One region of the Xenorhabdus aichiensis genome, then DNA from elsewhere that is predicted to be linked to it. Evidence: predicted binding sites of a transcription regulator. Region 1 holds the regulator's gene; the other holds the start of a gene.
The links. Region 1 encodes CRP, which controls carbon source genes, mostly activating them, when cyclic AMP is high. Its sites were predicted from a motif close to ATGTGANNNNNNTCACAT; they were not measured.

Region 1 (16,560 bases):
GTTCATGAATCAGAACTGGCGACAGCGGAGCAGAAAATCAGTGAGTTGATGGAAAAAAGTATGCAGCTTGATGTGCCGTTAAAAGTAGATGTGGGAATTGGGATCAACTGGGATCAAGCTCATTGATTAACGGATGAAAACAGCCACTTGGTCAGTCAAAAATCTGAAAAGTAAACAAAATAGCCACAAAAAAAGTGGCTTTTTTGTTATGGTGCAGAATTTTATGGGGCTAATTTTTTATTGAAGTATTTTGATGGAATGACTGTTTATTTAACGGCCTGAAATTATCCTCATAATGCCGCGAAAGGGCTTGTAACAAGAATTTAGCTTAGGTTTGAGATTAGATCTAGATCTCACAAATATGTAATTAAACTACATAAAAAATGATGTAATGACCCGATTTAGCGAAATAATTGCGGCTGAATCACGGTATCACATGAAAATTAGTTACAAAAAAATCTTTTTCTGGTGAAAAAAATAGGGTAGAGTTGTTCGCGTAGGGTACAGAGGTAAGATGTTCTATCTTTCAGACCTTTTACTTCACGTAATCGGATTTAGCTGAATATTAGCTGCCCCAGTCATTTCTTTTGACTGGGGCGTTTTTTTATGCGCGATGCACGGCTTTAGGGGATAGGTGAAGCTCACTCCACCTCAATGGCAGGCTGGTTGAACCAGTAGTCAAGTTTCTGCTCAAGTTGATCGATGCCGATTTTTTTCAGGGCAGAGAAATTTTCAATTTGAATCTCGCCACCCAGAGAAGCCAGCTCCTGACGGACTTTCGCCAATTGGCTTTTACGGGCGCCGGATGCCAATTTATCCGCTTTCGTCAGCAAAACCATAACGGGTACTTGCATCACGACTGCCCATTCGATCATCTGCATATCCAGATCTTTCAGTGGATGACGGATATCCATCAAAACCACCAACCCCAGCAGACACTCACGTTTCTGGAGATACTCTCCCAGTGCGTTCTGCCATTTGCGTTTCATCTCTTCTGGTACTTCAGCGTAGCCATAACCCGGTAAGTCAACCAGCCGAATACCTTCTTCCACTTCGAACAGGTTGATAAGCTGAGTACGCCCCGGGGTCTTACTGGTGCGAGCAAGGCTCTTTTGTTTAGTCAGTGCATTCAGGGCGCTGGATTTACCCGCATTCGACCGACCGGCAAACGCGACCTCAATACCCACATCTTGAGGCAGGTGGCGAATGTCAGGTGCACTCGTGACAAAGTGGGTCATGTGATAGTTGTAGTTTTTGATGGTCAAAATGGTTATCTCCCTGAGGAATACACGAAAACAGCGCGCTGATTATACCTAGAGCAGCGGCTTGTGGACAGGTGTAACTACTAATTGCACGATATCTGTATTGTATACCCTTTGGTTTAATACTCTATATTTCTCGCCATTTATAACGTTATTCCCCACATAAACAAAATTCAGGTTATGAGACCATAATAGCCATTCAGATAGAATTCATCTCAACAAATAGCTGCTTACTCGTAAATGTAGGTAAATCTTTGGAACTTAGTTCTATAGGGAATTACACTTAATAAGTTTTGTTGTTATGAGTTTTGTAATTGACCTCAAAAATAAAGGAACCATTAATGTTTAAACGTATTTTTGTGTCGCTTATGGCTGCATGTGCTATCAGTGTGATGGCAGCTCCGGCATTGGCTGCCGAAACTCATGTGAAGCTGGTAACATCAGCAGGGGAAATAGAGCTTGCGCTGGATAGTAACAAGGCGCCAATCACCACAAAAAATTTCATTGAGTATGTCAATGAAGGGTTTTATAACAACACCATTTTTCACCGCATCATTCCCGGGTTTATGGTTCAGGGGGGTGGCTTCACAAAAGACATGAAGCAGAAGGTGACCAAAGCGCCAATCAAAAATGAAGCAGATAATGGTTTGCGTAATCTGCGTGGCACAATAGCGATGGCACGTACCGCAGATAAAGACAGTGCCACCAGCCAGTTCTTCATTAATGTCACCGATAACGCCTTCCTTGACCACGGTCAGCGTGATTTTGGTTATGCTGTCTTTGGTAAAGTCGTAAAAGGTATGGATGTGGTTGATAAAATGTCTCAGGTCAAAACAGAAAATGTTGGCCCTTATCAAAATGTCCCCGTGAAACCGATTGTGATCCTTTCTGCCAAAGTTGCACCTTAATTCAATAGGAAAACGGGTTTTCCTGCCTGAAACCTAGGAAGTAAGACGGTATTTGTATTGTGCCATTCGCTTTTTGAGTGCCGTCTTCCCCTTTCACCTGCGTTATCTTTTCACGTCAAGCTCTCATCATGGGTGAATGCTGCTGTTTGCTGGTAAGCTATCCTACTATTTTAAAAATACGTCTGTGGTATGATGAGCGTCCCGCTGCTGTTGATGCTGCTTTACCTGATTTTATCGAAATACAGAATGCACAATGCCCGCTAGGGTAGGGCAATATATAAAACTATAAAAATCAGTAGGATATACTCCTATGCTATTAATAATAGATAACTACGATTCTTTTACATTCAATTTATATCAATATTTTTGCGAGTTAGGGACAAATGTTTTAGTTAAGCGTAATGATGAATTACAGCTTGAAGATATCGAGAAGTTGGCGCCCACACATTTAGTGATTTCGCCGGGGCCTTGTACGCCAAATGAAGCAGGGATTTCACTAGAGGCCATTTCGCATTTTGCCGGCAAGTTGCCAATCCTCGGTGTGTGCCTCGGGCATCAGGCTATTGGGCAGGCTTTTGGTGCGAGTGTGGTCAAAGCCCGCGAGGTGATGCACGGAAAAAACAGCTTGATCCACCATAATCAACAAGGAGTATTCAAAGGATTGAACCGTCCACTGACTGTTACCCGTTATCATTCTCTGGTGATTGCTGCTGAAACCCTGCCAGCGTCGTTTGAAGTGACCGCATGGAGTCAGCATAACGGTAATGTAGATGAAATTATGGGAATACGTCACCGTACTTTGCCATTGGAAGGTGTGCAATTTCACCCTGAAAGCATTCTCAGTGAACAGGGACATGATTTGTTGAATAATTTTCTCAGATATTAACCAGATACTATCGCATTTTCCTCACCGGCTGTTTTTTTATTTGCCCTTATGTGATTTTTTATTCATATTTGGTGACTATTATTTCACTGTGATATGGCAAATATAAAAATAAGGTGAGGGAAATCACGTCTGCGCCAGCGGAATATCAGGGCAAGGCCAGTGAAGTGTTACAGAAAGCGGCGGAACGGGGCTTGATGCTGCCATTGCACAGATAAGACAAAGGAAGCAACAAAAAAGCCAGTGCAGGATAAGGGTTGCGCTGGCTCAGTTTCAAGAGCAATTTCAGGAACTAGCGGGTTCCATATACTACAATGGTTTTGCCATGAGCAGAGATCAGGTTTTGATCTTCTAACATCTTCAGAATGCGGCCAACTGTTTCGCGGGAACACCCGACAATCTGGCCAATTTCCTGACGTGTAATTTTTATTTGCATACCATCAGGATGGGTCATTGCATCAGGCTGTTTGGCCAGATTCATTAACGTCTTGGCAATACGGCCTGTGACATCCAGAAATGCTAGGTTACCGACTTTTTCTGAAGTTGTTTGTAAGCGTTTTGCCATCTGAGAGGATAGACGCATCAGAATATCAGGGTTGACCTGAATGAGTTGGCGAAATTTCTTGTAGGAAATTTCAGCGACTTCACAGGCACTTTTAGCTCGTACCCATGCAGTACGCAGCTTTCCTTCTTCAAACAATCCAAGCTCACCAATGAAATCTCCCTGATTTAAATAAGAGAGAATCATTTCTTTGCCTTCTTCATCTTTTATTAGAACAGCAACTGAACCTTTAACAATATAGTAAAGCGTTTCTGCTTTCTCGCCTTGATGAATAAGCGTGCTCTTGGATGGATATTTGTGAATATGGCAGTGTGACAAAAACCATTCAAGAGTAGGGTCTGTTTGTGGCTTGCCGAGAACCATTCGCTTTATCCTCTGTTGTTATTTCCGCCTTGATGACGTGAGGAACAGTTTTTCCTCACCCGGCTGGCTTTATAAAGTCAATAGCTTAACATATTAACTTGCTGAAAAACTGACAAGCGGGAATTTTATATAGATTATAATCATACCAAAATACGGGTGTCTTAATCTTAACCTATATATCTTGCCAGCTTCGCTTGTAACTTCGCTTGTAACTTCGTTTGTAACACAGGAAAACGTTTCTGTCTCCCCCTGTATCGCTTCAGCCCGCCAGATTAACAGAAATCTATTTGGAGCGTCGTCTTTATTGCTCTACGACTTATAGGAAATCGAGTAATGCCAATATTTCCAAAGGGAAAAGGAGAAAAAACATAAAGACGGGAACGGCTGAATGACTTTTTTATCGTGTAAGAGGCTGCGGGTACTTTGGTAAATATTGTACTGCTTTTACGCGTTTTACCTTACTGAATTTTCTCTTTATAATCTGTTTTTATTGTTACTGAAATGCTTATTTGCGTAAAACAGGCAACGTTATTTTTTGTTACCTGTTTAATTAAAAAATAAATTGCGTTTAAATCAAGAAATTTTTTTGCCTTCCAGTAATTGCTGAACCCACGGAGCCATAATTAACTCCATGGCCAGCCCCACTTTTCCGCCGGGAACGACAATGGTATTTATACTGGAAATAAATGACCCCTGAAGCATTGACAATAAATAAGGGAAATCAATTTGTTTCAGGCCACGGAAACGAATCACGATAAAACTTTCATCCAGAGATGGAATAGCCTTGGCGGAGAAGGGGTTAGAGGTATCAACTGTGGGAACGCGCTGGAAATTGATATGAGTACGGGAAAACTGTGGCGTAATATAGCGGATATAATCATCCATCGAACGCACCACGGAATCCATGACCGCCTCTCTTGAATGGCCACGTTCGCTGGTATCACGGATAAGTTTCTGTATCCACTCAAGGTTGACGATGGGGACGACACCAATCAGCAAATCAACATAGCTGGCGACATTATACTGTGGAGTAACAACGCCGCCATGCAACCCTTCATAAAACAGAATATCGGTGTTTGATGGCAGTGATTCCCACGGAGTGAATGTACCCGGTACTTGATTGTAAGGCACCGCTTCATCATAGGTGTGGAGATATCTCCGGCAGCGGCCAGTGCCTGTTTCACCATAGTTACAAAATGTCTTTTCCAACATGCTGAAATCATTGGCTTCTGGCCCAAAATAGCTGACATGCCTGCCTTGCTCTTTCGCCTTACGGATCTCGGCATCCATTTCAGGACGGGTGTAACGGTGGAAACTATCCCCTTCGATGAGTGCGGCAGTAACTTCAAGTTGTTGGAAAATCTTGCGGAACGCCACACTGGTCGTTGTTGTTCCGGCTCCGCTAGAACCCGTTATGGCAATGACAGGGTGTTTGGCAGACATAAGAACAGACTCCTTATCAATAAAAGTTGGGACTATCTTTCTCGTAATCAGCAATACAGAGCAAAATAAGGCAAACGGAACAGCCTGATAAGAAGAAGGCGCTAAGGGCGAAACATCTCTTTGGGCATGATATTGACGGTCTCATGCAGTTCAGACCAAACCAGCAGGACTTCTCCCCGTTCAAGCTGACGTTTTACATCCTGTACTTTTTGCTCCAGCGTTTTCTCATCTTCACCGTAATCGGTGCCTTCCCGCAAGACAAAACTTTCGATCAGGTCGAGTAGGGTTTCGGGTGCCAGTTGTTGCCACGGGATCATCATTGTGGTTGCTCCTGAGTGTGTAAATGGGGATTACCGGCCTCGCTCAGGGGGGAAACATTCTCACTCATAAGGGATTAATTTTCATGATTAGTCATCTTGTGTAGTGAATAACATACTGCTATTTTCGTCGAAAGGAAATGTTAACAATTTGGGTAAGAGGAACAACCCCCCATGACCGCAAGCCTGATATTCTCACTAAGCGCCTTCTTATTGATCTCTGCGATTACACCTGGCCCGAATAATATGCTGTTGACTTCATCGGGTGCCAATTTTGGTTTCCGTCGCTCGTTACCGCTTTGGCTGGGTATCCTTCTTGGCATACAGACAATCCTGCTGCTGTCTGCCTTTGGTGTGGGAGCAGTGCTGCTGCTGTATCCGGCGATGCACACCGTGTTGAAAGTGCTCGGTAGTCTGTATTTATTAAGGCTGGCGTGGAAAACGTCGACGGCACATTATAAACGGTTGGAAACGGCAAATTTGGCGGCCGTTCCCATCAAAGGCTACCAAGGCTGGTTATTACAGTTCCTGAACCCTAAGGCGTGGATGATGGGATTGGGCGCCGTCGGCAGTTACAGCCTACAGGGAGACTTATATAACCACTCAGTGGTAGTAATAAGTGTGGTGATGCTGGTCTCCAACATGATCGCCGGTACAGTGTGGATTGTTCTGGGTTCACTGATTGGCTTCCTGCTGAAAAGCCGCAATGCCTGGTTTATTTTCAATATCACCATGGGTATTCTCACTGCCGTCTGTGTCCCTTTGCTTTGGATTGGCTGAATCAGCTTAAATCAATATTTTTACTGCCAAAGAAAAATGTCAGTATAAAACCACTGATATAAGCAATGATTAAACCTGCGCCATACACTGCCATGCCCGTGAAGATGCCACTATCGGACGTCATCAGGGGCAGGGCGACCAGACCCGATGGGCCGAAAACAGAATTCAGCCCGACAGGGACTCCCAGCCAGGCAACCAGACCGATAAAAAACCCGCCGATTGCGCCCCCGAGACAAGCTGTGATAAAGGGTTTGACGCGAGGTAGTGTCACACCGTAAATCAGAGGTTCTCCGATCCCCAGAAAACCCGGAATGATAGCACCTTTGATTTGAGTGCGTAGCAGCGAACCTTTTTGGGCTTTCATATATAACGCCAGCGCAGAGCCGACCTGCCCTGCACCCGCCATTGCCAGAATCGGGAACAGCGAGTTAAAGTTTTGCACATCCATCAGCGTAAAATAGACGGGAACAAAACCCTGATGTACACCAAACATCACCGCAATTAAGAATAACCCTGCCAGAATTGCCGCACCGAATGGATTACCGTTCAGATGCATGAACAGCCATGACATCGCCGTAAACAGGTAGCTTCCCACAGGCATGATGACAATAAACGTGACGGCACCCATGATGAGCAGGGTGAGGGTGGAAGTGAGGATCATATCCAGATCAGAGGGCATAATTTTGCGGATCTGTTTTTCCACCCAGGCGCCGAGAATACAGGCAATCAGCACGCCGATGATATTCCCGCGCGGGTCAATGGCGAAGCCAAAGAAATCACTGATACCGGAATAGAAGCCGCTGGTGGCGCTGGCGTTATAACCCAGCACGAACAGGGAAGCGATAACGGCGCCATTGACGCCGGAGCCGCCAAAGGCTTTCTGCGCATTATAACCAATCAGAATACTCAGGAAACTGAACATCCCTTTGCTGAAAACTTTCATATAGCCGACCATCTCCACCAATACGGCATTGGGATGTCCGGCTCCCTGAATGAAAATCTGTTCCAGCAGGGTAGCGAACCCCAATAACAGGCCAACGGCGATAAAACCGGGGATCAGCGGGGTAAAAATGGTGGTGAATTTAGCCAGAAACTTATGAACTGAACGGGTTTGTTTTTCTTTGAGCTGCTTTTTATTGGAAGAAGCAATCTCTTTCAAACCGGCGGGCTGAGGTTCAGCGGTGGAATGATCGGCAGTACTCAATAGCGCGTTCATCATATCCGCGGCGGTTTGTGCTTTGCCGGGGCCAAGGACAATCTGGAGCTGTTCGTCATTTTCAATGACACCTAAAACCCCGGGAATTTTCTTTAAGGCAGTTTTATCGACCAGTGAATCATCACGCAGTGTTAATCGCAGGCGAGTCATGCAATTGCCACAATGCACAACATTATTCACGCCACCCATTGCCCTGAGTATTTCAACCAGCATTTCCTGACTGATTTTAGCCATTTATGACCCCTCCAAAGAAACCATGATCATCAGGATTTTGAGATAGCAGGCCGGATAAACCCTTGGTGTTCTGCCAGTAACCTTTTAGCGTCTTCGGCACAGGTTCCCGATAAAATCATCACGATTGCGGTTTTGCAGTGACCGCCACAGGCACTCAGGGCCTGTTCTGCCGTTTCCCTGCTGCATTCAGTGGCGGACATGACAATATTCTTCTGACGTTCGATCAATTTAGCATTGGTGGCTTCTATATCCACCATTAAATTGCCATACACCTTACCCGTGCGGATCATGGCTCCGGTTGTGATCATATTCAGCACCAGCTTTTGAGCCGTTCCTGCCTTCATGCGGGAAGAACCCGTCACGATTTCAGGCCCCACCACGGGCGTAATGGCGATATCAGCCAACTGCGTCATCGGGCTGTCCGGATTGCAACTGATGCAGGCTATAGTTGCCCCGACCGATCGGGCATATTCCATCGCGCCCAACACATAAGGCGTCCGGCCACTGGCGGCGATCCCGACCAGCACATCCCTTTCATTGAAGTGTAGTCCCTTAAGATCCTCTGCGCCTGATTGCTGATTATCTTCCGCATTTTCGACCGCCTTCAAAATTGCCTGATGCCCGCCGGCGATTAAACCGACAACCCATTCCGGCTTTGTACCATAAGTCGGGGGGCACTCACTCGCATCCAGAATGCCCAGACGCCCGGAGGTTCCGGCTCCGCTATATATCAATCGTCCGCCGTGACGGAATGCCTCGGCCACTTTATCGACCACCCGGGTAATTTGGGGCAGCGTTTTTTCAACGGCCAGAGCCACTTTTTTATCTTCATCATTGATAACGCGCAGCATATCGAGTGTGGATAGCTCATCAATATGGGTACTGGCAGGGTTACGGCTTTCTGTCACCATATTGCTCAGATCGATTTTCATTATTTGTTCCTGTTGTATGTGATGGGAAAGTGAATATGCCATTCATGGAGAGCAGATTATCGTACTGATGACTTGATATAAAATCCATTGGGTATCACCCGCATTATTTCCGCTATTAAAACAATAAGATTACTTTTTTTTATCACCTGATAACAATTTTTCATTGGGCATAACGATAAAAGCTTTCCTAATGTATTTTAATATCAAGAAATATTAGGATGTTATATCAATTAAGCATCCAATGTTTAATCGCTGGCGAAATGCTATATTTTCTGGGGTGCATATATATGGACTCATATATTAGTTATAAATCTGTCCGAACCTTTGCTTTTATATCTTCCTTACTGTTGTTATTGACATCTACGAGTGCACTCGCAGCGGAGAAACAAACTCCTGAACATGCCGCGCCGAAAAAATTTTTACAGCACAAAGAGCCGGAAAATAATGCTGATAATATAGAAAACGATAAAATCGGTATGTTTGCCGAACATATTCAGACAGCAGCCGATGTGCTGTCTTCTTCTCCTTCGGAATTAGCCGAACAAGCCAAATCTTATGCCTTGGGAAAATTAAATAGTACCGTCAACAATGAGGCGCAAAAATGGTTATCTCAGTTCGGTACGGCCAGAATTAATTTTGCGCTGGATAAAAAGGGAAAGCTAGAGAACAGTGCGTTTGATATATTATTCCCCCTTTATGACAATAAAGCGGACTGGCTATTATTTTCTCAAGTCGGTTATCGGAATAAAGACAGCCGGAATACACTGAACTTCGGTTTGGGAGGGCGTTATTTTCAGAATAACTGGATGTATGGCCTGAATACCTTCTTTGACCATGATTTCACCGGAAAAAACAGACGATTGGGATTGGGCGGGGAAATCTGGGGGGATTACCTGAAACTCTCTGCCAATACCTATTACCGTTTAAGTGACTGGCAACACTCACGGGATCACAAAGACTATTACGAACGTCCCGCCAATGGTTATGACATTAACGGGGAATTCTTCCTGCCGGTTTATCCCAATCTGGGCGCCAAGCTGACTTATGAACAATATTTCGGTGATAACGTGACCCTGTTCAACCGGGATACCAAACAGAAAAACCCCAGTCTGGCGAAACTGGGGCTGACGTATACCCCCATTCCGCTGGTGACGATGGGTGTGGATTATAAACAGGGGGGAAGCGGGCATACCGAAACCCAGTTTTTAGCGAATTTAAATTACAGACTGGGCGTCCCGCTCAGTGTGCAGTTATCCCCGGATAATGTGGCATCTATGCGCACGTTGGCGGGCAGCCGTTATGATCTGGTTGAGAGAAATTACAATATTGTTCTGGATCATCAGAAAAAACAAAACCTGCAATTGTCCCTGCCGGGAGAGATTGTGGGTTATAGCCATGAACAGCAGACAGTCACAGCTAAAATCAAAAACGCCTTTAGCAAATAATTTAAATATAACTACAGATAATCCAGTTGGACTAAAGCACCTGGATACTTCTATATCATTTGTATTATCACCTGATAGATTACATGGTTATATGACAATTTATTGCGCTGTTTTAGGAGAAGATCAAATAACGGCGGGAGAAAAAAATGTATCTTATGACATTAAGGCATCAGGTAAAAAAGTAAACACTATTACCTATAATGCCAAAAAGCTATTACCATATACAATCCAATTGGATTCAGAAAGGAAAGTATGTGTAACGCCTACAGTAGATCAGCCACTTGATTATAATAATGATAACTACATTCGTTTTTATGCTACTGTATTTGATAGTAATCATAAAATTATGAAGAATATGCCAATTCAGGTCTCTTCTTCCATGTTAGATAATAAATTAGAACGAGTAACGATTGCTTCTGATCCATCAGATAATAACAAGGATCCTAATAAAATTTTACCGATTACAGACAATGGTCAGCCTTTTTTTACCGTTTGTACATCTGATAAAGGAGTGGCAAGTTTTCGTGTTTATCCGATGAAAAATAAACAGGCCTCACTTTCATTATCTAGTTATATATTTGGTTCGAATTATAATTATACAACAGAGATGGTATTTATTATTACACCTGCACCCGAAGAGAGTCGTTTTCTTTTATGGATACCATACGTGCCTGCAGCGAATGGTGGTGTTTTAGCGGGGAAAGAAGACCAAAAAACATTTAATGTACAGATTGGGAGTTATGATAATATATCAGAGGCAGATAGCATTTTGTTTTTTACTAAAAGTAAGAATGGAATGCTTGATCCTGATGCATTAGTTTTACCGGTTCAGACAATCCAAGAGGCGAGTAATCCTACTTATACTTTTACTGTACCCTATGATATTCTCCCTGTGAATCAATGGACAGATTTTTATTATATTGTTGCTTCAGATTTTGGGTCTAGTAAATATTTAGATACTTAAAAATAAAATATTCAGGTGGTTCTAGTAATCTTCCGTCGGATAATGTTAATCGTATATATAATAAACCTGTAGTTTATTCAAGTTTTGCTGATTATCAAACAGATCCCCTGCTTAATAGCAACGATGCTGATGAAGCTAAGATTTTTGAGCATGACTATATCAATCAGGGAGATATTTCTAACTATATAAAAAACAATGGTTTTGATATATACGTAAAAATAATTGGAAGCCTTAATGATGAGCCAAAATCTGTTTACCCACTTGCTGGTGAAGAGGTGCATTTATCTGTGTATGTTAATTCAAAAACAAAGATACTCCATAAGACTTATAAGAAGACGTTATCAATAACGGCGGATATAGTGGGACAACCGTATTGTACTACGATAATACCTATTAAACACCCAGATTTGGCCGGAATAGTTTCCTATCACAACGGAATATCTGGATGGATTTATTTGGAGTATTATACAATTAATAAAGAGTCAGGTGCTAAAAAGTACAGTAAGATATAGCGAAATATGATTGAAACGTCACTTGGTTTTAATTCAGATGATAACTAATTAAAAGATTTAATGTTTTTTAAATTATATTATTTATGACTTTTTAGATTAACTTATAGATGGAATTTAATTATTAATAAATGTTTTTACGATATATTTACCAGAATTAAAGGTGCAGGATTTTAATGTGAATTATGTATTATAGATTAGTCTATTAATTAACTTCATCTTTATATATAAATATTTATAATTCCATATGGTTTTTTAATTTTTATAATAGTAAAAGTTTTTATTTTCAATGATTAATAAATGAGTTGATGATATGATTTTAAGTAAAAATAATAATCTTAATTCTGGAATTGAATTTCATTTGTCTGTACCTGATGGTGCAGATGTGGCTATTTCACAAGAATTTTATGTTGATATTACATTATTATCGGATTTTTCATTAAGCAATTTTCCTGATATAACGATAGTAAATCCAGTAGGATTAAAAAAAAATAGATATTATTACCCCTACATATCTATCTGAAGATTATAAGTCGGCTCATATAAAAATTTATTTAACAGTTGAAGATGATAAAGTTATAAAACATGGAGTTAAAAATGTATCTTACGATATTCAAGTGCCAGGTCATAATTTAAAGACTATTAGTTATAATGCTAAAACTATAGAGCCATATACAATACAATTGGAGCCAAATAAACAAGTATGTGTTGCGCCGAAAGTGAGTAAACAACCGGACAATAATAGTAATAATTATGTTCGTTATAATGCTAAATTATTTGACCATTATGGTCAAGTGATGAAAAATACGCCTATTCAAGTTTATTCTATGGTACAGAATGACCTGGTTAAGAGAGTCATGGTGACTACAGATCCTCAGAATGGTAATGATTCTCCAGAAGTAATTAAACCGACTATAGACTCTCAGGCATTTTTTACTGTTTATTCTGATAAAAAAGGAAAGGTAAGTTTCCGTGTTTATCCTATGGCTAATAATTATGTAACGCTTCGATTGTTAAGTAATATTTTTGGTGTAAAAGGTTACTATGAAGCAGATAATGTATATATTCTTACTCCACCACCCGATGAGGATGCATTATTTTTGGAACCACCAAATATAATCCAAGCTAATGGTGGGATTTTACGAGGGGGGAAGGGTAAACATCTTATTGATGTGCAAATAGATACTAATATTGAATTATCAAGTACGGATAGTATTCTATTTTTTACCAAAGATAACAATGGGCTTCCTGAGCCTGAAGGATTAGTTTTACCTGTTAAATCAATTAGTAGTGAAGATGCCAATAATAATATATTTAATTTTCCATATGATATTTTTTCTGAAAATGAGAGATCAGAGCTTTATTATATAATAGCTTCAGATTTTGGCGTTAGTAAATATTCTGGCACGATGATGATTGAGTATATCGGTGGTTCATCTAATACTCCATCGGATAATGTTACACGGACTTATAATAAAATAATAGCTTATTCTAGCTTCGCTGATTATGAACATGATCCTTTACTAAAAAATTCTGAAAAGAATTTACTCTGGGAAAATGTTTATATTAATTTAGGGACTATTGCTAATTATGCGCATAATAATAAAGTCGATCTATATTTAAAGGTGATTGGAACAAATGATCCAAATGATGAAACTAAAAAATATCCTTATGTGGGTAACGATATTTATCTAAATATTTATGTTAATTCAAAAAGTAAAAATTTCATGCACTCGTATCGGCATAAATTATCAGATACTCCTGATGAACAAGGGACTGCTTTATGTACCACAGTGATAAAAATATGTCACCCCGAACTGCCCTTACACAGATGGAAAGCGGCCATGGATCTATTTTGAGTATTACACGATTGATAAAGGGACGAATGAGAAAACCTATAATCATTACTGGAAGAGTATGATTGATACAACCCTTCCAGGTGATAAGGATGATGAATAATTAATTGTTATCAATATCTTTTATATTTCATTAAGAAATTATCAGTGTGTGATAACTATTTTTATAGTTAAAATAATTAAGTACTCTATTAAATATATCTGTGTGGTTACAATTCTTTAGAATTTAATATTAGATATGAAATTAATTACATAATAGAATATAAATATATTTAATTATATATTGGAGGGTTATATGCATAAAGAAAATTTATTTGATGATAATTTGATTGAATCAAAATCAATTATATTAAAAACGGACAAATGGGTCTGTGAAACTCCAGAGGGTGATAATAATCCTGAAACGGGTGGGAATTATTTTATACGTTATTTCACAGTGTTGACTAATAATGGCCAGCTAATGAGAAATACACCTGTGCAGATTTACTCATCTATTAGAAATGATATAGAGGAAAAAATAGTAATAACTACCGATCCTGATAATGAAGCACAGAATCCTGAAATTATAAAGCCAGTTGATAAATTTGTTAATGTTACAAGTGATCCTAATGGTAGGTTAAGTTTTCGTGTTTATCCTATAAAAGGTATTACTGTTGTTTTTCAATTAGGCAGTAAATTACCAGATTCGGAGAGGTATTACCCAGCTCCTACTGTATATATTATTAATCCAAAATATGAAGCAACGGATGACTCTCTTAGTCCTCCAGTAATCTCTGGGCTTAATGGAGATGAATTAAGAGCGCATGGTTCTTCTAAAATGTTTTATGTGAATATCCCTCCTTACGATACTATCTCCAATACAAATACGGTTATCTTTTTTACTCATAAAAATGATCTTATTTCGCCTGCTATCAAAATAAGTAATGCAGCAGAACCTGATTATACTTTTAAGCTCTATTTTGATAGTTTCCCATTAAATGAGGCATCAGAGCTATATTATACAATAATACCAGAATCTGGGAATAATAAGTATTCTCCTATATTAGGTTTAACATACACTGGAGGTGGAGATAATCAACCATCAGATGAATTTTCTCGTCCACTCGACCCACCGGTAATATATTCTAGTCTTGCGAGGCCACCATTGGATGCTTCTGACGATGAATATATAATTCAAGAATATGATATAGTTAATTTAGACACTATTGATGATTATAGAAATAATGGCGGAATCGATCTATTTATAAAAATAGTAGGTACTAGTGATTTGAATAGCGAGACTAAACCTAAATTTGGAGATAAGGTTTTTCTTGTTATGTATGTAAATTCAAGTAGTAAAATAATAAATAAATCTATGCCTGTAACGATTAAAACTGTTGTCGGAGAAAATACATCTACAAATATTATTCCAATACCCCATGAGATGCTTGTTGATATCGCATCTTATTCTGACACTGGGTATCCGGGAGTGATCTATTTTGAATACTATATAGATTCTGAAGGAATAAGAACATATAGTAAAGATTGGCAATCCCAAATCAGCACTGTTAGTCCGGGTGGTGGTGATAATTGATTATTATTCTTAAACCACCTCCTTAGGAGGTGGTTATTGTTTGGTATTTTTCTACAACTATTAGCTAAAATAAAAGCGATAAGGAAATAATATGTCTAACGATATCATAGTGTCTACGCGGAGTGGTTCTGATGTTATTATTGGTCAAGAGTTGCATTTAACAATTACACTGCATGCAGATTATGAGATAAATCCTAATGCCAGTATTTCATTAGTAAAACTAAATAATGTTTCTAAGTCTGGTGATATTTCTAAACCAAATGGGCAGCCCGGCACATTCAAGGTCGTATTACAAGTTGATAGTTTTATACAAGATGGTGATCTGGTTACTTTTGATATTTTACCTGATTCCAATGCAGTTGGTTTTAATAAATCATCTATTCAATATAAAGCCAGAATTTTGAATGATAAGACATTGCCTATTTATTTTAAAAATGATTTTTTGAATTTTTCTCATAGAAATGATGATTCTCCAACAAGTACATATTCTAAAGCAATTACAGTTTTAAAAGATAATAATGGTAATGTATTATCTGGTGTTCCTGTGGCCATTTTAGAGGAAGATCATCTCAGTTTTGATAAAGTTGATATTTATGCTGCGGATAATCAAACAAAAATAAATGTTGAGAATATTTCTTCTACCCATAGAGGGTTTTATGTAAATACAAATGACAAGGGGTGGTTGGAGTTTTATATTTACCCAAAACAAAACTATTCACTACTGTTTAAAGTGAATTCTAGAATATTTGGGGTGACTCATTCTATTCCGTCGAAGAATGTAATTTATATTATTCATATGCATAATCAAGGGCTGGATGATAGATTAGGGCAACCCATGATTAAGGATTATGAATATGGTAATCCTTTAGTCTCGACTACCCCTAAATTTTCAGTGAAGGTGCCTTTTTATAATGATTCAGCAAAGGGTGATATTATTTTATTCTTTGTTAATAACAAGTATATAAATCAAAATTTTATACTTGAAAGTACTTATGATTTGGATAAATATTCTATAGAGATTCCTTATGATATATTTCCAATACAAGAGAGAGTGACATTTTCTTATTGGGTTATTAATGCAGCTTATAATAAATCATATATGTCAGATGTATTGGATGTATATTATCAAGGAGGGGCAAACAATCAACCACCGCCAGTGACTGAGAGGAAGTATGATTTATGTACAGTATATAATAGTGAGGGAACTGATGATCCCCAAAATATTATAGAGGATGGCGGGCTTGTTAACTGTGTGTCTATACATCACTATAAGCATAATGAAAATAATGCTGGGTTGTTTGTTGAGATCAAAG
Region 2 (16,560 bases), on a different contig from region 1:
AAAGCCGCAGGTGTTATGGGCTTGACCGCAGAAATGCTGGCAAAAATGCACGGTATCAGCCGCGAAATGCAAGATGAATTCGCCCTGCGCTCTCATCTACTCGCCGCACAAGCGACAGAATCAAAAGCGTTCGCTAACGAAATCGCACCAATTCATGGGCACGATGCTGATGGCAACCTGAAGTTCATCGATTTTGATGAAGTGATTCGTCCAGATACCAACCTGAAAAATCTGGCTGGGCTGCGGCCTGTCTTTGATCCTGTCACAGGCAGTGTCACAGCGGGTAACTCTTCAGCACTTTCAGATGGCGCATCTGCGATGCTCATCATGAGTGAAAGCAAAGCCAACGAGTTAGGGTTGAAAGCACGTGCCCGAATTCGTTCGATGGCAGTTGTTGGCTGTGATCCTTCCATCATGGGTTATGGCCCTGTACCTGCAACACAGATGGCATTGAAAAAAGCAGGCTTGAGCCTTGCTGACATTGGCCTTATTGAATTAAACGAAGCATTTGCAGCCCAATCACTGGCCTGTATGAAAGGATTGAATCTGCTGGATAGTATGGACGATAGGATTAACCTGAACGGTGGTGCAATTGCTCTCGGCCACCCATTAGGCTGTTCTGGCGCACGCATCACAACTACCCTGCTTAACCTGATGGAACGCAAAGATGTACAGTTCGGGCTGGCAACCATGTGTATTGGGTTAGGGCAAGGTATTGCTACAATTATCGAGAGAGTTTAGCTGTTCAGTATCTGACTGATTGAGATTTTTAACATTTTCCCTTGTCTGTCTTATCTATTGCATCACTCGAATAAGTTGTTGCCGTAGTTTCCCGCCTGTCAGGGGCGGGTTTTTTTATTGTTATCGAACAGCCGGATCAAAAACACTCAGATCAGATAAACTCAAACGCATCCCCATACATGCGATCAATAGACGCATCACGTTCACTACAAAAGCGTTCACGGGCAATTTTGGCCATTTCAAAGCGCCCAGCAATATAAATGTCATGGTTCGCCAAACTGCCAAAATCTTCTAAGACTGCACTCAAGACCGTACCCGTTCTGCCCTGCCAGTATTCATCAACCTGTTCAACCACAGGAATCACAGCCAGATTGGGATAACGCTCACTCAACCCCTGCAATTCACCCAGATCATAGAGATGATGTAATTCACGCCCTCCCCAGTAGATCGAGATATCACGGTTCGGATTTTTTTCCAGTGCTGACAATAAAATAGAGCGGGTATAAGAGAATCCAGTTCCCCCGGCAATCAATAACATCGGGTTTTCACTGTCTTCACGAAACCATGCCTGACCATGTGGAATATCGATATCGATCACTTTCTGATCCAGGATCCTGTCCATCACCGCCATTGCATACAGGTTTAACTCAGAAGCCCCAATATGCAACTCGATCGTCTGTTTTTCTGATGGTGGCGATGCCATGGAGAACGGACGCTTATCTCTTTCATCCATAACTACCATCAGGTATTGCCCCGCACGAAAAGAAAAAGGCGAATCAGGTAATAAATGAACCCGATAAACGGTATCTGTAATGGAGTCAACCGATGTGACTTTACAGCTCAGTGTTGTCATGCGTTCCCTCTTATCGCTTCAAAATTTCTAATTGATCCCAAATTTCATCGACACGGGCGCGAATTTCATCACTCATAACTATCGGGCGCCCCCATTCCCTTTGTGTCTCTCCTGGCCATTTATTGGTTGCATCCAATCCCATTTTTGAGCCTAACCCAGAAACCGGTGATGCAAAATCGAGATAGTCGATCGGTGTATTTTCCATTAAGACAGTATCTCGCTGCGGGTCCATTCGCGTAGTTATCGCCCAAATGACATCATTCCAATCTCGCGCGTTGATGTCATCATCACAAACGATAATAAATTTTGTGTACATAAACTGCCGTAGATATGACCAGACTCCCATCATGACCCGCTTGGCATGGCCTGCATATTGTTTTTTCATCGTAACGACAGCAAGCCGATAGGAGCACCCCTCTGGTGGCAGATAAAAATCGACAATTTCAGGAAATTGTTTTTGCAGTATTGGCACCAGAACTTCATTCAACGCCACGCCCAGTACAGCAGGCTCATCCGGTGGACGGCCAGTATAAGTAGAATGGTAAATAGCGTCACGGCGCTGAGTGATATGGGTGATAGTGAATACTGGGAACATATCCACTTCATTGTAATAACCAGTGTGATCGCCATATGGCCCTTCCGGTGCCATTTCGTCCGGTTCAATATACCCTTCAAGGATAATTTCCGCACTGGCAGGAACTTCCAGATCATTGGACAGGCACTTAACCACTTCCGTTTTATGCCCACGCAACAACCCAGCAAAGGCATATTCAGATAAAGTATCAGGAATTGGAGTCACAGCACCCAATATCGTGGCAGGATCAGCACCCAACGCAACAGAAACAGGGAAACGCTCTCCCGGATGTGCCTGGCACCATTCTTGAAAATCGAGCGCTCCACCACGGTGTGATAACCAACGCATAATGAGCTTGTTTTTACCCAGAACCTGCTGACGGTAAATACCCAAATTCTGGCGCTCTTTATTTGGCCCTCTGGTAACAGTAAGCCCCCATGTTATCAATGGTGCAGCATCTTCTGGCCAGCAATGCATAACAGGAATACGGGTGAGATCAACCTCATCTCCCGTCCAGACTTGCTCCTGACAAGGTGCAGAATTGAGGCGCTTAGTTGGCATATTCAGAACTTGCTTGAACTTAGGCAGCTTATCGACCAGATCACGAAAACCTTTTGGCGGCTCTGGCTCTTTGAGGAAAGCCAGTAACTTGCCGACATCATGCAATGCCTTGACATCATCCTGCCCCATTCCCATAGCAACCCGCTTAGGTGTCCCAAACAGATTGCATAATACTGGCATTGAATACCCTTTTGGATTTTCAAATAATAAGGCAGGGCCACCGGCACGAAGAGTACGATCCGCGATTTCCGTCATTTCCAGATAAGGATCAACCTCCATACGGATTCGTTTTAATTCACCTGATTGTTCCAACAAGGAAAGAAAGTCTCGTAGATCACGGTATTTCATATTATTCATTTGTGCCGGTTTTTAAGGAGGAAGAACATTATAAACCCTCCCATGATGGTTACAAGGCAAACTCATAACTGACTAAAAATAAATGCATTTATTCCGATTTTGTAAGTTTAACTGCTCAGATGCAGCAAAATGGTATCCAATCAACTAATGCCTGTGTATCACATTGTTCAGGGAATGTTTTACCATGCTGGAAAAATTTGAATCCTTCATTCATTTTTCAAATTGCTGTTTTGTTGACTGCGTTCATTCACTTGCCACTGCGCTGCAATTTGCAATCTATTAGGTATACACGTTAAACACACTCTGACTTTATTGATGATCCTGAAGCCCTGGTTTTGTTATGCTAGACATATTGTGTAATGGAGTCGGAATATTATGGGAAACTGGTATCTTCTGTACTGTAAACGCGGGCAAATTTCTCGAGCAATAGGAAATTTAGAGAGACAGGATGTTATTTGCCTGACACCTACAGCCAAAATTGAAAAAATCGTTCGGGGTAAAAGAACTACCGTCACTGAACCCCTTTTTCCCAATTACCTTTTTGTGAATTTTGATCCAGAGATTATTCATACCACGACTATCAATTCAACACGAGGCGTCAATCATTTTATTCGTTTCAGCACTTACCCTGCTGTTGTCCCACAAACGTTGATTGATGAATTGATGTCCGCAACGGAACAGGAATATATTGCACCTGAAACCCCAATTACTGGCGATACCGTGCTGATAACTGAAGGGATTTTCGAAGGTATTCAAGCAATTTATAATGAACCAGATGGAGAAACCCGCTCAATTCTCTTGTTGAATATTCTCAATAAAGAAGTATCCAAGGCATTGGATAATAAACAATTCATTAAAATTTAATCAGCGAAAACGGGCTATTTTGCCCGTTTTTATTATCTGTTTTTTATCTATTTTATTAAAAATAATCAGTATTTCTGCTCATGCAACCATTGTGCTACACGCTTGGCAAAATAAGTCAGTACGCCATCGGCACCCGCACGTTTGAAGCACAGCAGTGATTCCATAATGGCTGGCTGTTCTTTCAACCAGCCATTTTGGATAGCAGCCATATGCATCGCATATTCGCCAGAAACTTGATAAGCGAATGTTGGCACACCAAAAGTATCTTTCACCCTACGGATCACATCCAGATAAGGCATACCAGGTTTAACCATGACGCTATCCGCTCCTTCTTGCAAATCCTGTGCAATTTCCTGCAACGCTTCATCGCTGTTTGCGGGGTCCATCTGATAGGTCATCTTATTGCCGCCTTTCAAATTACCGCTAGAGCCAATTGCATCTCTGAATGGCCCATAGTAACAGGAGGCATATTTGGCTGAGTAAGCCATAATCTGCGTGTTGATATGGCCATCGACCTCAAGCTGATCACGAATGGCACCAATACGGCCATCCATCATATCGCTCGGCGCAACGATTTCAGCCCCTGCTTCAGCATGGGATAGCGCCTGCTTAACCAGAATCGCTTTGGTAATATCATTGATGACATACCCATCCTGATCAATGACACCATCCTGTCCATGCGTGGTAAATGGGTCCAGTGCCACATCTGTCAACAATCCCAGCTCAGGAACCGCATCTTTCAATGCGCGAATAGAGCGCTGAATCAAACCATCAGGGTTATAGGCTTCCTGCGCATCCAGTGATTTTTTGTCTGCTTCAATGACTGGGAACAGAGACAAAACAGGAATACCCAGTCGGGCAATCTCTTCCGCTTCTTTCAACAAAAGATCGATTGTCAGACGATACACTCCTGGCATAGAAGACACTTCTTGACGTTGATTGGTTCCTTCCATAACAAAAACAGGATAAATCAGATCATTGACAGTGAGTTGATTTTCAGCAACCAGACGGCGGGAAAAATCATGACGACGTACACGGCGCATACGACGACCAGGAAACGTACCTGGAAATGCATAGCTCATTACTGCTCTCCTAATGTAAAACCCAGCGACAACACGCTGGGTTAATTTTGTCATCGCTCCGCTGATAATCTTAACACCATCATTCAGTTAGCGATAACCATCAATGGCAGATGGCTAGTTATTTTTCTGGATTGTTACCTTCATCATATTCAGATTCGTTTTCTGCTCTGTCTAATTTTCGTCCACCCACATAAAACTGAGAAAGCAGAATCCCCACTTCAAATAGCAGATACATCGGGATAGCCAGCAAAGTTTGCGAGAAAACATCCGGAGGTGTTAGCAACATGCCAACCACAAACGCACCAACCAAAATGTAAGGGCGTTTTCTTTTCAGGGATTCAGGCGTTACAACGCCACTCCAACACAACAGAATAATGGCGACCGGCACCTCAAATGAGACACCAAACGCCATAAATAGGGCCATGACAAAACTCAGGTAATTACTGATATCTGTCGAAATGACCACCCCTGCTGGCACTGTTTTGACAAAAAAACCAAATGCAATGGGAAATACCACAAAGTAAGCAAATGCCATGCCCAGATAAAACAGTACACTGCTGGAAAACAGCAGGGGCATGATCAAACGGCGCTCGTGTTTATATAATGCTGGCGCAATAAATGCCCATACCTGATACAGGATCATCGGTGCCGACACAACGATAGACACCATAATAGTCAGTTTGATTGGCGTGAAGAAAGGCGATGCGACATCTGTCGCAATCATATTTGCTCCCTTCGGTAATTGTTCCATTAACGGTGCAGCAATAAGCCGATAAATATCATTAGAAAAATAAACCAGTGCCAAAAAAATCACCAGCACGGTAATCAAACTATTTAAAATCCGCTTACGCAGCTCAATCAAGTGACCGATAAGAGGTTGGGTATCATCCACAGACATGTTTTAGTGTTCACTATTGGCTTTTTCAGGAGATTGATTTTTATTTTGTTTTGACGTCGGTTCTGATACTGAGTGAGATGCAGAAGAGTGAAAATGTGTTTCATCCTCTTCTAACGCTTTAGCCTCGTCAGGAGTCAGCTGATACGATTTTTTCAGTGATTCAGCAGCCTCCCTTAACTCGTCCATCGATGCCTTTAATTCTGGGGACAGTGATTGCAAATCTGCTTTTTCTTCCATTTTTTTCAAGCTGTCCTGAAGCTCTTGCACTTTTAGCTCCTGAGCAAGTTCATTCTGGACATTAGCCGCCAGCGAGCGTAATACCCGTATCCAGCCAGCCACTGTTTTGACTGCTATAGGCAAGCGTTCTGGCCCCAAAACAACCAGACCAATCACCATCACCAGCAGCAGTTCGCTAAAACCAATGTCAAACACGGTTTATACCTGCTCTTTATTTTTGCTCTCTGATTTTTCAGACTCGGCAACAGTGGATTTTTCAGCAATACTTTTGGTCTCAAAATCAGCATCATGACTATTTTTTTCAGCCTGATCTGGCTTTTCATCATCACTTATCGCTTTTTTAAAACCTTTGATCGATGCTCCCAAGTCTGAACCCAGGGAGCGAAGCTTATTGGTGCCAAACAGCAATACGACAATGACAGCAATAATGAGTAATTGTGGGATGCTTATCATGACTGACCTCTATTCATAGGGAATAATAACGACTAATATTTTCATTATAAACCACGAACTTTTGTTCGAAAATACCGCAACCACACTATTAAGGCTACGGCAAAATAACCTTTACTTAAGCCTGCGCCAACCAAATATCCACGATATGACTGCCGCCCCCATCAACCACCACGATAGATGAATCTGGTCAGTCATGAAAAACAGACTACCACAGATAAACAATGTCGCACCGATCCCCAGTAAATAGAGAGATTTTTTCTGGCTGACCTGTTGTTTCTGTAATTGTTGCGATATCTGATCAATGCTCGTCTGCAAACGTTTATGCTGTTGAAGAGCGCCATAAACCAGCTCAGGGAATTCCGGTAATTTTTCAGCCCAATATGGCGCTTTTTCTTTAAATGCGCGCACAATCGCCGGAATGCCAACCTGATCGTGTAACCAGTCTTCCAGAAAAGGTTTTGCCGTTTTCCATAAATCAAGCTGAGGATAAAGCTGGCGCCCCAGGCCTTCAATATACAGCAGCGTTTTTTGCAGCAAAACCAACTGAGGTTGAACCGCCATATTAAAACGACGAGCTGTATTGAAGAGATTCAACAGGACATGACCAAATGAGATTTCAGCCAGCGGCTTTTCAAAAATGGGTTCACAGACAGTACGGATAGCAAACTCGAAATCTTCCACATTGATATCGGCTGGAACCCAACCAGAATCCACATGAAGTTCAGCCACTCTGCGGTAATCACGATTGAAGAAAGCAATGAAGTTTTCTGCCAAATAGCGCTTATCGTCTTTGTTCAATGAGCCAACAATACCATAATCAATGCCGATATAAGTCGGATCTTCCGGCCGTTCATAACTGACAAAAATATTGCCGGGATGCATATCCGCATGGAAAAAACTGTCACGAAATACCTGCGTGAAGAACACCTGAACACCACGTTCAGCAAGCAGTTTCATATCCGTATTCCGCGCTTCCAATGTAGCAATGTCTGACACGGGAATGCCATAAATACGCTCCATGACCAGTACATTTTCCCGACAATAATCAGGATAAACTTCTGGCACGTAAAGCATTGAGCTATCTTCAAAATTGCGGCGCAGTTGGATCGCATTTGCTGCTTCACGCAATAAATTCAGTTCATCAAGCAACGTTTTTTCGTACTCACGCACAACTTCACGCGGGCGAAGACGATAGCCATTGGGCAGTAAAGGAACCAGATGCGCCATACGGTACATTAAACGGACATCTGCTTTGATAACAGGCAGGATATCTGGACGGATCACCTTAAGGACAACTTTCTTGCCATTCTCCTTAAGCCGAGCAGTATGTACCTGTGCAATAGAAGCTGAAGCTAATGGCTGTGAATCAAAATCATCAAACCATGTTTCCAGCGGTCCACCCAAAGCAGTTTCAATGGATTTGCGAGCCACTGCGCCATCAAAAGAAACGACCCGATCCTGCAACATCGAGAGTTGATCGGCGATAGCCGGAGGAAACAGATCCCGACGGGTAGAGAGCATTTGACCAAACTTGATCCACACTGGGCCAAGTTCTTGCAATGCCAGACGTAACCGCTCACCGAGTGGTTTATCCTTGTGTCGATTGGGGAGCCAGAACAGGAAATAACGCCCGAAACGTAACGGCCATGTCAGACGAATATTGGGGATCAGTTCATCCAGACCATAGGAAAGAAAGACCCGAACAATAAAGTAAAGGCGTTTTATTTCACTGGGAGTCATATTTTCCCTCCAGTGCCGCCAGCCGTTTTTCCATATGAGACATATCATTGGCAACCGCATTGACTTCTTCACTGAAGTAAGCCACTTCCAGCGGGTTGGGTGCCATTCGCCACTCTTCCGTCAATGATTCCGTAAGATAGGTTTTCTGCCTTGTAATCGCATTGCTGGCAAATTTAACGCCTTCCTTCATCACCCGACTGAGGCCTTCTGCCACAATATCGCCAACATAAGGGGAAAGATAATGAGCAGGATCCCACTCAGACATATCCAGCAGAGCCGACCATTGCTGCATAACTTGCATATCCCCTTCGATAACGATTTCACCACTGTTAATCAGAGATGAAAGACACTGACGATCTCGCAATTTGAGTAACGCGGTGAACGTCGTTTTCATCGAACAGTCGGCAGACTCTGACCATTGGCTCAAAACATCCACCTGTTTTTCACTGAATATCAATACCAGTGGTGTTTTAATTTCTTTCAATTCGATGGACAGTACCTTACCTGCCAGCCTCATGCGGGCAGACTTCAATACAGTTTCACGGTACAGAAGATGATTCAGAGTCGTTTCCAGAAACGCAGTCAGCACCGGAAACAACACCGTAGAATTCAGGTTATCACTTAATTCGGGAGTCTCCATTTCAGAATTTGAATCCTTTATGCAGTGCAACGATCCCCCCGGTCATATTAGTGTAAGAAACTTGGTCAAAGCCTGCTTCTTCCATCATGGTTTTTAATGTTTCCTGATCAGGGTGCATACGGATGGATTCTGTCAGGTAGCGGTAACTGTCCGCGTCCTTGACAATCATCTGGCCAATTCGAGGTAAGACATGGAACGAATAAGCATCATAAACTTTGCTCAAAGGTGCCAGTACGGGTTTGGAGAATTCCAGCACTAAAAGACGCCCGCCCGGTTTAAGTACTCGGCACATAGAACGCAAGGCTTTTTCTTTATCCGTCACATTGCGCAAGCCAAAAGAGATGGTAATACAGTCAAAGTGATTGTCTGGAAAAGGCAATTCTTCAGCATTAGCCTGAACATAATTAACATTGCCCACGATACCGATATCACGTAGTTTCTCACGCCCGACTTTCAACATCGATTCGTTGATATCTGCCAATACGACTTCACCTTTTTCTCCCACGATACGGGAAAACTTCGCCGTCAGATCCCCCGTTCCTCCCGCAAGATCCAACACTTTATGACCACGGCGAATTCCACTTGCATCGATGGTGAAACGTTTCCAGATGCGATGAATGCCAAATGACATCAAATCATTCATCAAGTCGTATTTTGAAGCGACAGAGTGAAATACCTCGGCCACCATATTTTGTTTTTCATCTTTTTCTACGGTGCGGAAACCAAAATCTGTAGTTTTTTTCGATTGATCAGCCATGTTATTTGCCCGCTTTTTATTCAAAAAAATTTATAGCAAGTGTACCAGCCTTTCTGACAAAACCCTATCCACACTTCACTCATTAACCTGCAATGATTGGAAAGATTTATCAATAAGCTGTGAATCAATAGGGCGCTTAACATCAATACCTAAATCACGGAATCCTTCAGCCTGGCTAATCAGGTTTCCCCGCCCTTCAGCCAGTTTTTTCATTGCCAAATGGTAACTCTCCTGTGCTTTATTGAGGCTGTGTCCCAACCCTTGCATATCATCCACAAACAACCGCATTTTGTCATACATTCTGGTTGCTTTGTCCGCAATAAGGCGTGCATTCTGGCTCTGATATTCATAGCGCCAAAGATTATTAATGGTACGCACTGCAACCAGAAGTGTTGATGGACTAACCAGCATAATATTATGTTTCAATGCTTCATCCAGTAATTCAGGTGCTTGATTGAGAGCCACCAGATAAGCCGGTTCTACGGGGATAAACATCAAAACATAATCCAGCGACCGTAAGCCGGGCAATTGTTGATAATCTTTCCGGCTTAGTCCCCGAATATGTCCTTTGATTGAGTTTATATGCTCCTGTAACGCCTGTGCCTGCTGCGTGTCATCATCGCTGTTAAAGTAACGTTCATAGGCGATCAGTGACATTTTGGCATCAATAATGACATCTTTTTCCTGTGGCAAATGCACGATGACATCAGGCTGAAAGCGCTCACCGTTTTCTGTTTTAATGTTGACCTGTGTATGAAATTCATACCCTTCACGTAAACCAGAAGATTCCAAAACGCGAGCCAACACCATTTCGCCCCAATCACCCTGCATTTTATTATCCCCTTTCAGGGCTTTCGTCAGGTTGATCGCCTCTTTTGCCATTTGTGCATTAAGTTGCTGGAGATTGCGGATTTCATGGGTCAGAGTATGGCGTTCGCGAGCTTCCTGTCCGAAACTGTCCTGTACTTGACTGCGGAACCCGTCAAGCTGCTCGCGAAAAGGCATCAAGAGGTCATTAAGGCTTTGGCGGCTGTATTCATCGGTACGGCGCCGATTCTGCTCAAAAATACGATTGGCGAGATTTTCAAATTGGGTATTGAGGCGTTGTTCACTATTGATCAATAGACGCTGTTTTTCTTCTGCGGCCAGCCTGCTCTCTTCAAGCCGTGTGCTTAATTCACGTAATTCAACTTCCTGTACGCTGTTGATTTCGCGCTGCGCCAGCAGTTCTTGATTTAATTGCTCACACTCAGTACGCCAATAGCGGGACTGTTCTAACTTTTCATGGCTGATAGCAAGCTGACTATGCAGTTCACGCAGTTCCAACTCTTTCTGTTGAATTCGCTGGTGAACAGAAAGCCAGACGAAAATCCCTCCGCCCAGCAATCCACTTAAACTGCCAATCAACATGTATAACCACTGGATATCCACCTATACGCCTCCCGCTTACTTCACCCCGGTTAACTTCACCTTAATGTAAGTTAAATAGATGCTGTATAGATGTCCAGATTCTTTAATGAGTTTCTTTCAGTTTGCAAAGCGGCTCGCAGTTAGCCCATCCATTCTGCCAGCCAGCGTAAACCAAACGCTCCCGGGGCCAAAATACCGAAGGCCCAAATCAGCGCAGAGGCAAAATTGGCGAGCTGGAAATGACGTTTCGGCATGGCGCAAATACCCGCCACCAGCGGTATAACTGCTCTAAATGGACCAAAAAATCGCCCAATGAAAACACCCCAAACTCCCCAGCGTTCAAAAAATCGATGGCCGCGAACTAATGTTTGCGGATGACGTGACAGTGGCCATATTTTGCCGACATTATCCTTGTAGTGGACACCAAACAAATAGGAAACCCAATCGCCAAAAAAGGCTCCCGCGGCCGCCGCTATCCATATCGGCCAGAAATTTAACCCGCTTTCACCAATCAACGCGCCCAATCCTAATAAAATGATCGTCGCAGGCAACAACAGGGAGATAAATGCCAGAGATTCACCAAAAGCAAGTAGGAAAATAATGGGGATTGCCCAATCTTCATGGGCTTTTACGAAGTCTGTGACCAGTTCGATAATTTCATGCAAGCTCAAATTAGCCGTTCCTGTATTAATTCATCAGATGTACCAAGTTAGCACCTGATATATAAACCAATGCTAACGCAGTATTTTTATTCAAGAAAATAACTTTGTAACTTTTCACGTGCTGTCATATCCAGCCCGATATCTTTTTCCAGCCAGATATCCACACTGCCATAATGCTGGTTAATACTATTTAAGGCCGTCAGTAAAAACTCTTCCCGCACTGAATAAACATAAGCAAATTTTTCAATCACACGGTCACTCATGACTTTTGCATGTTCATTCAAGAGATATTCCCGATACGGTGCCAGCGTAACGTTGGTGACTAAATAGTCTTCCATTACCGTATCCAAATCTGCTCCCAGAGCAAACAGCACCAGCGCAGATCCAACGCCAGTTCTGTCTTTACCCACTGCACAATGCTGTACAATTCCGCCGTTCTCTGGTTGCATCAATAGATTGGCCAGCTTTTTGTAAGCAGGATTGTTGATTGGCAATAATTCGTATAAACGCAGCATGAATGCTTGTGCATCAAACTGTTCCAGAAGTTCCTGACCCAATTTTTCCAGATTGGCATCAACTTCCTTAGAGAGTGGATTGGCCGGAGCATGGTGATAATTCGCCCCACGCCACACTCGATCTGGCTTATCCTCAATTTCGCTGCTATCACGATAATCAATGATCTGGAAAAGGTTTTGGCCAACCAGAAAAGCTTGATCGTTTTCGGTCAACCTGTCCAGAGAGCCTGAGCGAAATAACAGCCCTGATTTGATTTTCGCGCCATTATGTAGCGTTTTATTACCTAAATCACGGAAGTTAATGCCGCCATGTAAGGGGAGCAATGAAGGATGGGATAGCAATGTTGTGGTCATAGTTACTCTTGTTATGATTTAAATAGATCGTTATTGATAAAAAGCGTTATGACATTATCAGATTTTAGAACGAAAGAAAGATAGGTAAGCAGAAAGATCGGGCCAGCATGTTCTGGCCCTTAATGAAAGCGATTACAACAAACGGCGAGCCGCGTCGACCACGATTCCCAAAGCGCTGCTTTCAGTTTTTTTCAACAGTTCAACATCTGGAATTTCCTGTTGCGTCCGGTTGACGATCACCCCTGCCACCATACCGGCACGCAGTCCCTGACTTGCACACATCGTCAACAGAGTGGCTGATTCCATTTCATAATTCATCACCCCCATTTGCTGCCACTCTTGCATGGAGCCTTGGAAACGGCGGACGACACGGCCAGAGTAAGTATCGTAACGCTCCTGTCCGGGGTAGAAAGTATCGGAAGAAGCCGTTATACCAACGTGGGTGGCCGATCCTGATGCTTTTGCCGCTTCATACAGTGCGTTGGTACATTCGAAATCAGCTACCGCCGGGAATTCCATTGGCGCGAAGTGCAGGCTGGCCCCATCCAGACGAACTGCCGCTGTCGTGACCAATACATCACCCACATTAATGTGCGGCTGGATCGCACCGGTTGTCCCGATCCGCAGGAAAGTACTCACCCCCAATTGCGCCAATTCTTCTACAGCAATTGACGTTGAAGGGCCACCGATACCCGTAGAGCAGACAACCACGGGCTTTCCGTCAATTTCTGCGCGCCATGTCGTAAATTCACGATGGGAAGCTAGATGAACGGGGTTATCCATCAATTTTGCAATTTTTTCAACACGGTTGGGATCGCCTGGAACAATAGCCAAAGTCGCTCCTTGCAGGTCGCTTTTGGTGATACCTAAATGAAATACATCAGACATATCGAGCTCCTCAACGGAAATAATTCAAAAAAACAGGGATGCCTAAATTTAGTGCCTAATCTGACACTTTTTAGTGATAAAAATCATCTTTAATTGGAAAAAATAAAGAAACACATACATAATTTTGTGATAAAAATCACATTCATAACCCAAAACAACGGACTGAGTATAAGATTCAGACAAGGCCAATACTTATCGCTCCGTCACAGAGTCAGCAAGCATCAGACGGCAAAAACCTCGGTATAACCCGCCATATTTTTGTTCTCATCCCACAGAAGTGGGATGGATCTGCAATATTATGCTAATGTAATAATTATATCTTTCATCTATCTTTATTTAATAACATTACCACTGTTTTATTCCTGTTAACGTACCTAAATAAGTGTTTTATGTGGTTAAGCCAATAAAGCATCAATAAGAGGGGGAGTTACGATGGGCTTTTTTGATCAAATCACCAATATGCTGAGTGGGGGTAAAAACCAACAACTCCAGCATATGATGGACTGGGTTGAAGGTCAGGGAGGAATAAGCGGATTAATAGAAAAGTTTTCCCAGCAGGGACTGGGTGGCACAATCCATTCGTGGATCGGCTCAGGAGAAAATGCCCCGATTCATGCTGACCAAATCTCTTCTGTTTTTGGCTCTTCCACGATCCAGCAATTGGCAGAGAAAATGGGTATCGATCCCAATGAAGCGTCATCATTAATCTCACAGCATTTGCCCAATTTGATCGATAAAGTCACGCCAAACGGTGAAATTCCAGAAAATCTGGATTTAAAATCTGCGGGTATGAATTTATTGAAAGCTAAATTACTGGGGAAATAATTCTTTCGCCCGCCACATTTTATCTGCTGTAGCGGGCGTTTTTTCAGCTTAGTTATTTACGGAAGCACGCAGGCGTTTCGCCGCTTCGACCATGTTCGCCAGTGCCTGGCGGGTTTCAGTCCAGCCACGGGTTTTCAGGCCGCAATCCGGGTTAACCCACAGACGTTCCACTGGGATACGGTCAGCCGCTTTACGCAGCAACGCTTCAATCCATTCGACACTTGGCACGTTAGGTGAGTGAATATCATACACACCAGGCCCGATCTCATTCGGATATGAGAAATCTTCAAATGAATCCAACAATTCCATGTCTGAGCGAGAAGTTTCAATGGTGATCACATCCGCATCCAGTGCTGCAATGGAAGGCATGATGTCATTGAACTCGCAATAACACATATGGGTGTGGATCTGAGTATCATCCTCCGCAATCGCGGCACTCAGTTTGAAAGCATCCACAGCCCATTCCAGATATGCCTGCCATTCTTCCCTGCGCAGCGGCAGACCTTCACGCAGTGCGGGTTCATCAATCTGAATGATGCCAATACCTGCTTTTTGTAAATCATCAACTTCGTCACGCAAGGCCAGTGCAATCTGTTTGGCAATCGTTTCGCGGCTAATATCTTCCCTTGGGAATGACCAGCAGAGGATAGTCACCGGCCCTGTTAACATTCCTTTGACAGGCTTATCCGTCAGGGATTGTGCATATGTTGCCCAATTTACAGTAATGGCTTCTGGGCGGCTGATATCGCCAATGATTACTGGCGGCTTAACACAACGGGAACCGTAGCTTTGTACCCAGCCATTTTGGGTAAAGACATAGCCGTCAAAATGTTCACCGAAATACTCGACCATGTCGTTACGTTCGGCTTCACCATGCACCAGCACATCCAGTCCCAGATTTTCCTGTTCATTGATCGCCTGCTTAATATGTTCAGAAATATTGGTGCGATAGTGCGTGTTGTCCACACGACCTTTCTTGAAGTCCAGACGCAGGCTACGAATTTCCGTTGTTTGTGGGAATGATCCGATGGTTGTGGTTGGCCACAACGGTAAGTTGTAACGCTCACGCTGGAGTTTGGCCCGTTCTGGATAAACCAGATTACGCTCGCTATCCTGTGGTTTGATCGCCGTGATGCGCTCAGTCACCGTCGGATTGTTCACCCTTGTAGAACTACGGCGTGCACGGATTGGCGCACTGTAAGCATCCAGTTCAGCCTGTTTGCTGCCTTCCGGTGCATTCAGTGCCTGCGTCAGCAAAGACAGCTCTGCACATTTCTGTAATGCAAAGGCAAACCAGCTCTTAACTTCTTCATCCAGCCCGGTTTCATCGTTCAGGTCAATCGGGCTATGCAGCAATGAACAGGACGTGCCGATCCAAATATCACGCTTGCCTGCCAGCGATGCCACAAGCTGGTATTTCGCACTCAGATCTGCTCGCCAGACGTTGCGCCCATTGATGACCCCCAATGAAAGCAACCACGTTTCCGGCAGAGACTGATTCAACTCATCAAGGGAATCCTTCCCTGCAACTAAGTCTACATGCAGCCCTTGTACTGGCAGTGATTTGATCGTCGCCAGATTATGGCTGATGCTATCGAAATAAGTCGTCAGCAGTAATTTAGCCTGTCCTTGCAGCGCCTGATAAGCCGTTGAGAAGGCCTCCAGCCATTCCTTCGGCAATTCCAGTACCAGTGCTGGCTCATCAATCTGCACCCATTCGATGCCCCGTTTTGCCAATTCTGCCAGTACTTGCTGATAGACAGGGAGAATATCCGTTAACAGAGAGAGGCGGTCAAAGGCTTTACCCTTCACCTTGCCGAGCCATAAATAAGTTACAGGCCCCAGCAGAACAGGTTTGACGTTGTGTCCCAATGCCAGTGCTTCATCCACTTCATCCAGTAATTGAGTCCAACCCAATTTAAATTCTTGCCCCTGCTGAAATTCAGGCACGATATAATGATAATTTGTATTGAACCATTTAGTCATTTCAGAAGCGGCCGCTGGTGCACCTGTTGGAGCTCGACCGCGGCCAATACGAAACAGCGTATCCAGATCGATGCTACCATCTTCATTTTGATGACGTGGAGGCACGTTGCCCAATAACAAGTTAGTCGTTAATACTTGGTCATACCAAGCAAAATCACCTACC

Region 2: udp (uridine phosphorylase) is a predicted target of CRP. The motif match lies at 13,711-13,728, and genes of this name have one in related genera.

The regions. Positions count from the first base shown of each region.
Region 1 is NZ_JAQRFO010000008.1:44,020-60,579, forward strand. Features, by position in the region: gene polA (DNA polymerase I) at 1-126, shown strand, start outside; gene spfP (small protein SpfP) at 515-562, shown strand; gene yihA (ribosome biogenesis GTP-binding protein YihA/YsxC) at 642-1,265, opposite strand; gene ppiA (peptidylprolyl isomerase A) at 1,604-2,170, shown strand; gene PSI22_RS05650 (aminodeoxychorismate synthase component II) at 2,481-3,056, shown strand; gene crp (cAMP-activated global transcriptional regulator CRP) at 3,346-3,978, opposite strand; gene PSI22_RS05660 (phosphoribulokinase) at 4,552-5,421, opposite strand; gene PSI22_RS05665 (YheU family protein) at 5,523-5,741, opposite strand; gene PSI22_RS05670 (LysE family translocator) at 5,913-6,518, shown strand; gene murP (PTS N-acetylmuramic acid transporter subunit IIBC) at 6,520-7,968, opposite strand; gene murQ (N-acetylmuramic acid 6-phosphate etherase) at 7,998-8,900, opposite strand; gene PSI22_RS05685 (inverse autotransporter beta domain-containing protein) at 9,188-10,345, shown strand; gene PSI22_RS05690 (carbon-nitrogen hydrolase family protein) at 10,296-11,309, shown strand; gene PSI22_RS05695 (hypothetical protein) at 12,132-12,341, shown strand; gene PSI22_RS05700 (hypothetical protein) at 12,436-13,677, shown strand; gene PSI22_RS05705 (hypothetical protein) at 13,970-15,247, shown strand; gene PSI22_RS05710 (hypothetical protein) at 15,339-16,560, shown strand, end outside.
Region 2 is NZ_JAQRFO010000029.1:7,136-23,695, forward strand. Features, by position in the region: gene fadA (acetyl-CoA C-acyltransferase FadA) at 1-741, shown strand, start outside; gene fre (NAD(P)H-flavin reductase) at 893-1,594, opposite strand; gene ubiD (4-hydroxy-3-polyprenylbenzoate decarboxylase) at 1,605-3,077, opposite strand; gene rfaH (transcription/translation regulatory transformer protein RfaH) at 3,462-3,950, shown strand; gene hemB (porphobilinogen synthase) at 4,016-5,032, opposite strand; gene tatC (Sec-independent protein translocase subunit TatC) at 5,151-5,930, opposite strand; gene tatB (Sec-independent protein translocase protein TatB) at 5,934-6,362, opposite strand; gene tatA (Sec-independent protein translocase subunit TatA) at 6,366-6,620, opposite strand; gene ubiB (ubiquinone biosynthesis regulatory protein kinase UbiB) at 6,732-8,360, opposite strand; gene ubiJ (ubiquinone biosynthesis protein UbiJ) at 8,347-9,000, opposite strand; gene ubiE (bifunctional demethylmenaquinone methyltransferase/2-methoxy-6-polyprenyl-1,4-benzoquinol methylase UbiE) at 9,002-9,757, opposite strand; gene rmuC (DNA recombination protein RmuC) at 9,833-11,188, opposite strand; gene PSI22_RS13515 (DedA family protein) at 11,308-11,838, opposite strand; gene PSI22_RS13520 (tyrosine-protein phosphatase) at 11,916-12,698, opposite strand; gene udp (uridine phosphorylase) at 12,831-13,586, opposite strand; gene PSI22_RS13530 (YidB family protein) at 14,019-14,411, shown strand; gene metE (5-methyltetrahydropteroyltriglutamate--homocysteine S-methyltransferase) at 14,460-16,560, opposite strand, start outside.